3 regions of the Alteromonas sp. BZK5 genome follow, and region 1 is predicted to be linked to each of the others. Evidence: predicted binding sites of a transcription regulator. Region 1 holds the regulator's gene; each other region holds the start of a gene.
The links. Region 1 encodes sigma-54, which starts transcription at its own class of promoters, with help from an activator protein. Its sites were predicted from a motif close to GTTGGCACGNNNNTNGNNT; they were not measured.
Positions count from the first base shown of each region.

Region 1 (3,760 bases):
AAGGTGTCCTTCGGTCTGTTCCTCAGGAACGAGTAGAGCAAAAAAGATGTCTACGGGTTTCTCGTCAAGGGCGTCAAAGTCGATTGCTGGCGTGCTGGTTACAACAATGGCAATCACTTTCTCAAGGCCCGGCAGGCGTCCGTGGGGCAGGGCGATACCATTGCCTATGCCTGTACTACCCATACGCTCTCGAGCCATCAAACTGTTGAGTACCGTTGCCTGATCAATGTTCTCGTTTTGCTTGGCAGCGATATCAGCGATGATCTCAAGAATTCGCTTTTTACTATTACACTGAACCGCACACTCGGTGCGGTCCAGACTTACGATGGCTTGTATATCCATGCTTAATTAACTACTAATGTTTTTTCAGTTTTTCCTTATGCTTGATTACCTGCCGGTCGAGTTTATCAACCATGCTGTCAATCGCCGCATACATGTCGGTATTTTCTGAGGATGCGAATACTTCAGCGCCACTTAAATGAACGGTCGCTTCGGCTTTTTGATTTAATTTTTCAACGTTCAGGATGACATGCACATTAGAAATGTGATCAAAGTGACGTTCAAGTTTGCTGAACTTCGTATCGACATAATTACGCAAAGAGTCGGTGATTTCGACATGATGACCAGTAAGGTTGATTTGCATATTTCGTCTTCCTTATATTATTAAGCCCGATTAAATAAGGCTTTTGCGTTGGTTCGACGGCGGGATCGACAACGATTCCCGGTACTTTGCTATTGTTCGCCGGGCAACTTTAATGCCTTGTTCGGCCAACAATGAAGCAATCTTGCTATCACTTAGCGGCTTGCTAGGCTTTTCTGCGGCCACTAATTTCTTGATCAATGCACGAATCGCTGTAGATGAACATTCACCACCAGACTCTGTTGCAACGTGGCTTGAGAAGAAATACTTCAATTCGAAGATTCCACGTGGCGTATGCATGTACTTTTGCGTTGTCACTCGCGAAATAGTGGATTCGTGCATATCTACCATTTCTGCGACATCATTTAGCACCATTGGTTTCATCATTTCCGGGCCGTGCTCAAAAAAGCCCATTTGCTGCTGCACAATGCAGTTTGCAACCTTCATTAAGGTTTCGTTACGAGATTCAAGGCTCTTTATGAACCACTTAGCCTCTTGCATGTGTGAGCGGATGAACTGTGAATCGCTACTATTCTTGGCACGGCGACTCATTGCAGCGTATTGTTGATTTACGCTTAACTTAGGCAGACTGTCGGGGTTCAGCTCAACCACCCAACGGCCATTTTTCTTGGTTACTGAGACATCAGGAATAACGTACTCAGGCTCTTTAGTAACTAAAGCACTACCTGGGCGAGGATTCAAGGTTTGCAGTAAACGCATTGCCTCGCGTAGCTGATCTTCTTTCAATCGGCTTTTACGCATAAGCGTACGATAGTCTTTGCTGCTCAGTAAGTCAGAGTACTCTTCAATCAGTTGCTTCGCTTCAGCAAGCCACGGTGTGTCTTCTGAAAATTGACGCAATTGCACCATCAAACATTCTTGTGGAGAGCGTGAGCCAGAACCAATAGGGTCGAACATCTGAATGCGCTTTAGCACACATTCTATTTCGTCCATTTCAATCGGCTCTTCCATATCATCATCGTTAACCGCTTCTAAAATATCATCAAGGGTAACGGTTAAATAACCTGACTCGTCAATAGAGTCGATGATTGCTGTAGCGATTGCGCGATCGGTATCCGAGAAATGGGTAAGGCGCATTTGCCAAAGAAGGTGCTCTTGAATATCTTCAGTAGTCTCACCTTGGAAGATTTGCTCGTCGTCATTGGATGGACCTGGAGCTGGCGAAGATGAAGCAGAGTAGTATTCGTCCCATGTGCTGTCGATTGGCAGCTCATCGGGAAGATCGTTTTTCTCAAGTGCATCGCCGGCTTCTAGTGTGTCACTAGATGCAGAAGCAGTGGCCTCAGAGCCGCTGTCATCGTTGTCGATATTGTTCTTTTCTAGTTGCGGCTCGTCGTTACCTTCTTCAACTTCTAATAGCGGATTAGAATCGAGCGCTTCTTGGATCTCTTGTTGAAGATCAAGTGTAGAAAGCTGCAGCAGTTTAATGGCCTGCTGAAGCTGTGGTGTCATGGTAAGTTGTTGGCTAAATTTTAGCTGTAAAGATGGTTTCATCTACGTCTTATTTAAATGCTCTAAATTGAATATACCAGAGCGAAACTGAAAAATGACAATTCGGTTACATTAACTATAGCCTGAATTGTTCGCCTAGGTATACATCCCTTACTTTTTGATTACTTAAAACCTGTTCCGCCGTTCCTTGCGCAATAAGCTCGCCATGACTCACAATGTACGCCTTTTCACAAACATCCAATGTCTCTCGTACGTTATGGTCCGTGATAAGGATTCCAATACCCCTATCGCGAAGATGTTGTATTATCTTCTTTATATCATTAACTGATATTGGATCAACACCAGCAAATGGTTCGTCTAACAAAATAAATTGCGGTTTTGCTGCCAGAGCGCGGGCAATCTCAACGCGACGGCGTTCGCCCCCTGACAAACTCATCCCCGTACTATTACGTATATGGTTAATATTAAATTCATCAAGTAGCGCATCTGCTTCTTCTTCTTGCTGTTGTGAATTTAAATCTTTACGGGTTTGCAAAATGGCCATGATATTTTCATGCACTGTGAGCTTTCTGAAAATAGAGGCTTCCTGCGGTAGGTAGCCAATTCCGCGGCGTGCGCGCTCGTGCATGGGCTGATGAGTTAGCTCATTGTTGTCGATTTCAATCTTGCCTTTATCCAGATTCACTAAACCAACAATCATGTAGAATGTGGTGGTCTTACCAGCGCCATTTGGGCCAAGAAGACCAACAATTTGACCCGTTGAGACAGACAGACTTACATCTCGAACAACCTGTCGTGACTTGTAAGCCTTAGCAAGATTTTTAGCGCTCAAAGTTGCCATTGCTATTCATTGCCCTCGTTGTCTTTTTTGTCTTTCTTAGACGAAGTTTTGCGAATGGTCTCAGGTGTGAATACTGTGGTCACTCGACCCTCACCATCCTTACCTGCGCCGCCAGTCGCTAGCAATTGCTCGGTAATCATATCGAACGTGATGTTGTCACCCTGTACTTTACTGGTGTCTTGTTTCAACTCTGCGTTTCCGGCAAGAGAAATCGTTCGGTTCACCACTTCATAGCGTATTTCATTAGCTTTTGCCGAAACTGGCGTGCCGTCTTCCAATTGCTGGGAATAGCTTGCAGGCTTTCCTCTAGCAATAAATATTTCACGACCACCACCGTCAGTGGCAATTACTTCCACTTCGTCAGCTTCAATAACCAAAGAGCCTTGAGTTATGAGTACGTCGTCTTTGTACAACGCGGTTTTATTTTTACCGTCGATAAACTGGGTGTTCGAGCCTATTTTTATGGGCTGCGAAAAATCATCTTCACTGGCGTGTACCGCACCGCTAGCGATGGCAAGCAATAAACTAGTTGCTAGGGGAATAAGTGGTTTGTACATGATCTAAAAGCTCGTATTCTTGTGTGCGTAAATTCGCGTTAAACCCATTACTTAAAATGACATATTGGGTGCCCAGTATTTCAACGGGTTGGTCAGATGTCATTTGCTTGGTTTCTAAATTAATTTGAATGTACTCGGTCGATATACTTCTGACAAAGTCATCGCCAGTTTGGTTCTCAATATTAACTTGGTTTTCCAGCTGGATTAGCTCGTTATTGTATAGTGTACCTTCATCAGCGGTTACCACCC
Region 1 is NZ_JACSOE010000043.1:1,365-5,124, reverse strand. It holds gene ptsN (PTS IIA-like nitrogen regulatory protein PtsN) at 1-342, opposite strand, end outside; gene hpf (ribosome hibernation promoting factor) at 356-643, opposite strand; gene BIZ39_RS13025 (RNA polymerase factor sigma-54) at 674-2,155, opposite strand; gene lptB (LPS export ABC transporter ATP-binding protein) at 2,229-2,954, opposite strand; gene lptA (lipopolysaccharide transport periplasmic protein LptA) at 2,957-3,511, opposite strand; gene lptC (LPS export ABC transporter periplasmic protein LptC) at 3,480-3,760, opposite strand, start outside.

Region 2 (3,760 bases), on a different contig from region 1:
GCGGACGCTTAACTGCCTAGCCGCTCGTTTTTGTTTTTCAGCGAGCGCCTTTTCAGGATCGTGTAATAAAGCCTTATCATCTGAAGCGATTGGTTTTACATCTTGCATTTCTGCAAAAAACGAATCGATATCGTCGTTTTCAAATTGGCTCATATTAATCCCCGTATAAGCTACTTCTCTATCTTTTATACGCTATTTCTGCCCCGTTGGTCTATGGAGCATAACCGCTCGATATATCACCGGGCGCAACGAACAGCAGCACCGCCGATTGCAGTGTAATTATAAAGTGGGGATTAAATTCCAAAAATCATCGTTTAGTAAATGGCACCGGGTTCCGCTAAAGCTTCAATAGCGTCCCACTCTTCTTCAGAAAATGGGCACTGCTCAGCTGTTTCGGAACAACTATCAGCGTTATCAGGTGGGGGAAAATCGAAAGTCATAATGCTCTCCTGTTTTGAAGAGTATTACTTAAATTGGCTAAATTACAACCAAAGTATAATGAATTCTTCAATATTACAGGCGACGGTGTGTATAAGCATCTTTACTAAAAAGCAGAACCGTTGCGCAATTAATGGCGTCCCCAGCTGGAATCGAACCAACATCTAAGCCTTAGGAGGGCCTTGTTTTATCCATTAAACTATGGGGACCTAATGCGTAGGGAGTTTTATTATACGTAGTTCGGGAAAATACGAAACCCTTTGTCAACAAGGTGCAGCGCTATGAGAAGAATGTCTCTGTCATTGACGTGAAAGTAATGAGCCCGTGGCCTGGTTTTCTAATGCATATAAAAAGCCCTCGTAGATACGAGGGCTTTGGCTATGGTCAGCGTATTTTTAAATATTAAAGTGTACCGCTAGTCTCGTAAATCTAAAGAGCAGTGTATGGGGATTGTTCAATTTGATAATTTTATATGCCGCTGTTGGATAAAACAGCATGTTTTGTTGAACAAAATCCCTATGATAGTTTGGATTCTAACAAAAACGAATTGAAGTAAAAGATTATAGTTACACTTTATTCAATGCTTGAAGTAATTGATGTTCGATACATTTCCAAAAGCAATTATTTCACTTAGATGACGAAAGTACTATATAAACTGGGAACTCTAAACTGTTTAAGGCAGATCGAGAAAGACTATTTTTTTACTACAAAATCGTGTTCTTGAATGTTTGCGATAATTCCTGCACCTTCGTTTACTACTAGAGACGAATTACCGTAGGCACTACTCACTACAAATTTGCCAGGATATAGCGAGTACTGTAAGTATTTACGGCCACGGTTATCGACAATCTCTTTAGCTTGATAAAGGTAAAGTTCATCTTTTTCAGAAATGCCATTGTCTCTGCCTAAAGATACAGAAATTTTATCGCCGGCAACATTAATCACTCTACCTGTCATCGGCTGGCATGCAGTGGCTTCTTTTATGTCTTCAATCGCTTCTGCTATTGTCGCGTTGACAGTTTGCCCATAAAGCGACTGCCAAAACTTCGTCGAAAATTCATCTACATCTTCGAATCTGTCGAATGTCCATTCTCCTTGATTCTGATAAGACTTAGTCAACAACAGGCCTCCATTAATGCCGTCATAGACTTGAATGGTCATAGCAAAGGAGCGTCGAGAAGTACCCTCACGCCACGGTGTAAAAACCGAAGCCTCTTCCCGTGTCACGCTTAAATCATCTATCATGCCCACCAGCACAAATTGAGTATTACTTTGCGCTGAAAGCGTGCGTACATTTTGGTCAGTATATCGACTGTCAAATTTTGCAGTATGTGGCGCGATATAGATAATATCTAGGTTTTCAGTTTTATTTCGCATGGCCTGCGCTAACTGCTGGGTGAATGAAGCATCGAAATTGGGAATATTACCCTGTGTTAGTTGCGCTCTGTTACGTACCCTGAAATGTGTGGTAGCGAAATGTTTTTGGTCATTTTGTGCGGCACACACTTTTCCTCTTGGAAAAATGTCAGCGCGAATACTTACCGTAATCACATCGCCGCTATAAACTTCATCAACCAGTTCCAGTTGTTCAACTTCGCCGGCAGAGCGAATGGTCATCTCTTCATTTTTAAGAAGACCATTTGTAAGCTTGGCGACACTATGAACTGATGCGCCTGCAAAAAGCATGGCTTGCTTAAGTGCCTCTTGGGTAGCCGCATGTCTGGCAGTTTCCTTATCACCATTTCGCACCACAGCCTGTCCTGTAGCCTCGTACCACACGGCATTTGCTTGCCCAACGAAAAATGCAAACAGGCAAGTTACCGCCACGACAGCATTTAAAATAGTTACCAGCGTTGTTTTGCTAATATGTCGCACCGCACACCTCTGGAGGTTTTTGTCTAACTGCGCTATGCAAAGCGCCCGGTTTATAAGGCTAAGCATGCGAAAAGAGTGCCAGTTGATGTGGTTTCGTCGCCATTAAATCAATCGGGCGCATATCTTGCACATATCTTGCAAAAGGTTTGTAAAAAGCGTCAGTTTAAATATGTCAAAATCTGCTACCGCGAGTATGGCAGTATCTCGTAGTTACAAGGCTGCCACCGACGAGAGTAGCGTAACTACACATTTGATTTTATTAATAATGTAATTTGGAAATGAAACTATGCGCTTGAAAAAAATACATAAATCAAAATCGCTGCTGCTGTCTTGCTTTCTTGGTTTAGCAATAAGCACTGGTGGATGCGGCATTATTGATAAACACGTTGAGTGGGAAACAATAGAACCAGAAAGCTATCCCGTGCTCAAGGCGGTAGGCTATGCGCCGATTTCTTCTCAGCATGGCGAAAGCGACAGCATGAAGCTTATAATGGCGATGAAAGCGTCAAAATTAGATGCATACCGAGAGCTCACTGAACAAGTCTATGGTCAAAAAATTGAAGGCAATCAGTCTCTGTCTCACTTGGTTATAGATAGCGAAACATTGCGAGCATCTGTAGAGGGGGTCATTAGAGGCGCTGAAGTCGTAAAAGCCTATCCGGTAGGTGAAGATACATACGTCACCGAACTCGCTTTAGATATGCAGCGGGTTTACGATATATATCTGTCGACCGCAAAACCGCGCCGAGTAAAGGATGTTAAGTATTATTAAACGTTAGCGAAAGGGGTGTTTGCGCAAGTGGCTGTATCGTGAAGTCTTAAAACATGCGTAAATTCACAGAGATATAATTTACTTTTACCGGTTAAGGCTTAACGGTTAAAGCTCGCTGAGTGGGGTTTACTGAAATCGCAAAAAAATTAGGCGCTCACTCCCGACCCTAAAGTCCCGCCTTTCGGCTTTCCTTTTTTGTCATAGGTGAGCGATTCTTTGGCACGAACTTCCATCATCAAGTTACGTAAGTGTGTGAGGCGTAGCTGTCCTTGCTCTACGGCTTTTTGATTGACTTGTGTGCGGTATTTGCAATCGTCCAGAAGTTTCTTTGCATTTTCCATTAATGCTTCATCTTCTTCTGACATTGAGCCTTGATCGCTAATTGTGCGCTCAATGCTTCCATCGAGAGCCTGAATAGACGTTAACAGTGCTGTCTTTTCGTCTAATAAGTTCATTAATGATTCTGCGTCTCGCGAACTGATAAGTTGCAATTCTTTTTCAAGCAATACGGCAAGTGAAGACAGTTGTTCCACTTGCTTTATTAGTGCTTGTGTCAATTGGCTTGCTTGTTCAGTCACGTTAGCTCTCTTCTGGTTAGTTACGAGTTTTGTCGCTCACTATTTAGCGCCAAAAATCTCACCTTCTAGTTTTGCAATCTTGTTGGCAAGCACTTCA
Region 2 is NZ_JACSOE010000017.1:56,554-60,313, forward strand. It holds gene smrA (DNA endonuclease SmrA) at 1-153, opposite strand, end outside; gene BIZ39_RS22220 (hypothetical protein) at 315-440, opposite strand; tRNA gene BIZ39_RS07175 (tRNA-Arg) at 573-647, opposite strand; gene BIZ39_RS07180 (flagellar assembly protein T N-terminal domain-containing protein) at 1,132-2,313, opposite strand; gene BIZ39_RS07185 (LPP20 family lipoprotein) at 2,600-3,085, shown strand; gene flgN (flagellar export chaperone FlgN) at 3,232-3,663, opposite strand; gene flgM (flagellar biosynthesis anti-sigma factor FlgM) at 3,703-3,760, opposite strand, start outside.
Region 2: the regulator sigma-54 is predicted to act here: its motif matches at 2,378-2,396, upstream of BIZ39_RS07180 (flagellar assembly protein T N-terminal domain-containing protein).

Region 3 (3,760 bases), on a different contig from region 1:
TGGGAAAATAAAGACAACCGTATAAAGAAAATGTTGGAGTCGTAATTAATGGAAGTCAGTGCTTCAGTACGCGATAACTTTATTTACATAGTTAATGATATTTTCCCGAATCTTACTACTGAAGATCCGCTGTATAACGTCATCGCACTAAGTAGTATTTTAGTGGTGTCGGCGGTAATCTATATTATCGCAAGGCTATTGGTGCGCCCCCAGATAGCCAGTTGGGTATACAAATCCAATAACCTCTGGGACAACGCCTTGCAGCAGCACGGATTTTTCCGTCGCTTAATGCACCTGTTTCCTGCCCTGTTTATTTACTTAACCACACCGGTACTTATTAGCGATGAAGCCGTGATGCACGGTATGGTGATAAAGAGCGCTCAGCTATACATGCTATATAGCGGCCTTCTTGCCTTATATGCCATGTTGAGCACAGTGGAAGACGTTTATAACGCCTCAGCGCTTGCTAAACGCGCACCTATCACTGGCTTTATTCAAGTTACCAAATTGGCATTTGCTATTGTCACCATACTATTAAGTATTTCATTAATTGTAGACAGAAGCCCGCTACTTATTGTGTCTGGCTTAACCGCCATTGCCGCTGTTTTACTATTGATATTCAGAGACACCATTCTGGGCTTTGTTGCCGGCATTCAAATAGCCGCTAACCGCATGTTTAATACGGGCGACTGGATTGCCATGCCTAAGTATGAAGTAGATGGTGAGATACTCGAGATAGGTCTTACCAACGTCAAAGTACAAAACTGGGATAAAACCATTTCTACGCTGCCGACTTACAGCCTTACTACAGAAGCAGTTAAGAACTGGCGCGGTATGCAAGAGTCTGGCGGACGCAGAATTAAGCGCGCCATTTATATTGATGTGCACTCTATTAAGCTCTGTGACAACGATATGCTAGAGCGCTTTTCGAAAATTCGCTATATCAACGAATATATCGATAAGAAGAAAAATGAGCTCCGCGCTTATCACCGAGATTACTCCATTGATGAGTCGGATCTGCTAAACAGCCGTCGCCTTACCAACATCGGCACTTTTAGAGCTTATTTAGAGGCATACTTGCGCAAGCACCCGGATATAAACCAAGAACTGACCCTAATGGTTAGGCAGCTACCGCCTAATGAGCTTGGTTTACCTTTAGAAATTTACTGCTTCAGTGCACAAAAGGAATGGGTGAGGTACGAAAAAGTACAGGCGGATATTTTCGACCACGTTATGGCTATGCTGGATTTGTTCGATTTACGCGCTTATCAACGTGATGGACATTTGTCGCTGCTTGCCCATCGCGAACAAAGCGCTTATAGAAATAGTCCCGAAAGCGACAATGCGCCTGAGGATGCTCAGGAGAAGAGCGAAACTAATCGATAAGGCAGTGATGAATAAAGACTTGTTCAAGACGAAAAAAAACCGGCTGAGATAGCCGGTTTTTTTAATGCTTATCGCTTAAGCCAATGCGTAGGCCATCAGTAAGCAAAGTACTAAACCAGTAACGCCAAAAAAACCGTACTCGATTTTTTCCTGCATACCTTCAGCACCTGCTTTAGCAGTCATAAAGCCCATAACGATGCTGCTTAGCCCTAGCGTAAAGGCAATTAGCGCAACACCAAACATAATTGCATTAATCCAATCAGCCATTGTGATAACCCCTTAAAAATATTGGCGGTATTATGCACCAATAAATAAGATTTAACCATGCTTGGATTGGCTTAAATGTACCGCTATCGGTATTAATTGATCTTAGTCAAAACTACTAATTAGTTGGTAATCTCACTAAATAGTGTATTTAGCAGAGCATAAAGAAATCATCAAATATCACTAACCATTTGAAAGATATAGACTTTAAATATTGGCAAGGCCATTGCTCTACCTTAGGTATAACAGCGAGTATCGTTAGCGTCTATTTGACAGTGACACTACAACGCATTGCAGTTTGCTTCGAGCACTTTCGTTAACGCGTCACACGTAAATTAAGGAATGAACAATGTCTAAGAAACTATTACTTTCAGTTGCCCTTACCAGTACTTTAATGAGCGGCCACGCATTGGCGCATGACAGCAGCTTTCAAAACAACAGTTGTGACATGGAGCTTGATGGTCATATTCAATATTACCAAGGTGATCTAACGGTACAGATGGACAATGGCTCAGTGATGACGATTGACTCCCATCACAATATGACCATTAACGGCGAACCAGTATCGCTTGACAGCGAACAACAGCGCTGGGTAAGTGAATATTACAACAACATTGATATCGCCATCCCTATGACCTTGAATATCGCCAGTGAAGGGCTGCAAATTGCCAACGTGGCAGTAACTGAAGTCTTTACTGAACTGTTAGGCGGCGATCAAATGGGTGACGATTTTCGTGAACTGTTCGACTCACTTGAAACCAAACTAAACACTTCATTCTATGATGACGCAGGGAATATTCGCGTTGATTCAACTAAATTCGATGAGCCAGGTTGGTTTGACGAAAGCTGGGAGCAAGAATTCGAAGCGCAAATTGAGTCTTTAATCAGTGAGTCTATGGGTAGAATACTTATTGCCGTAGGAACACAAATGTTGTGGGAAGGCGGTGATATGTCTGAGTTTGAGCAAAAGATGGAGCGCTGGGGTGAAGATTTAGAATATCGCTTAGAAAGCCAAGCGGCTGCGCTGGAAGAAAAAGGCGATGCATTGTGTAAGGTACTGAAGAAAGCGGATTATGCCGAAGGCAAGATGCAGGCATCCATATCGGGGCTAGATGACTTGAACCTGCTAGATATTGATCAAGACAACCACCATGACCACAACGACGAAATGAAAATGTAGTTGGAACATTTAGCGAACTAAACGCGCAAAGCGAAACGACTTGCAACTCTAACCACTCACCTTTGAAAAACCGACTGTAACCCAGTCGGTTTTTCATTTTTACAGTTAACGACAACCGCCCTCCAATTAATGTACTCTTAAGCCCTAAACAAAGGGGTATTTAATCGATGACTCAAAATGTAGTAATTAGTGGCTACGGCTGGTTAGCCAGCTATGTGGGCAACGCACTTTCAGGCAAGGTCAATATTGTTGGCACCACTCGAAGCCAACAGAAACGTCTCGCGTTAAAAGACCAAGGTATCACCGCAATTGAATATGCCCTGGGCGAAGATACATCAGCGCTTTGTAACCACTTGCCAAACGCTACCTTGTTGCTAAATATTCCCCCTGGCAGGAGAAACACAGATCTCTCGTCATACACCAACAATATGCTGCAGTTGATAGACGCAGCCATCAGCGTAAAGGTGGCGCATATCGTGTTTATCAGCACCACGTCGGTTTACGGCGATGCAACAAATGAGGTAGTGTCCGAAGTCAGCACTACACAGCCGCAAACAGCCTCGGCCAAAGCCCACGTGACTATTGAAGACTATTTATTGTCTAAACGAGGTCAGGTTGATATCAGTATTGTTCGCCTAGCCGGTTTAGTAGGCCCAGACCGTCACCCCGCCCGCTCGTTAAGTGGAAAACAGTTAGATGCAGGAAATAAGCGAATAAACCTTGTACATGTGTACGACATTGTATCTGCGCTGACGACCATCATTTGTGGCAAGCCGCTTAACGATGTTATTCACCTTTGCAGCTTGTCTCATCCTAAGCGCGGTATTTATTACGTGGATGCAGCGAAGGCGATGGATATTGATGCTCCTCGCTTTTCTGATACTGAAGCGGAACCTGCTGGCAAAGTGATTGACGCCGCACAAAGCTGGG
Region 3 is NZ_JACSOE010000039.1:2,853-6,612, forward strand. It holds gene BIZ39_RS12315 (acyltransferase) at 1-45, shown strand, start outside; gene BIZ39_RS12320 (mechanosensitive ion channel family protein) at 49-1,386, shown strand; gene BIZ39_RS12325 (hypothetical protein) at 1,462-1,653, opposite strand; gene BIZ39_RS12330 (DUF2884 family protein) at 2,000-2,830, shown strand; gene BIZ39_RS12335 (NAD-dependent epimerase/dehydratase family protein) at 2,998-3,760, shown strand, end outside.
Region 3: the regulator sigma-54 is predicted to act here: its motif matches at 1,864-1,882, upstream of BIZ39_RS12330 (DUF2884 family protein).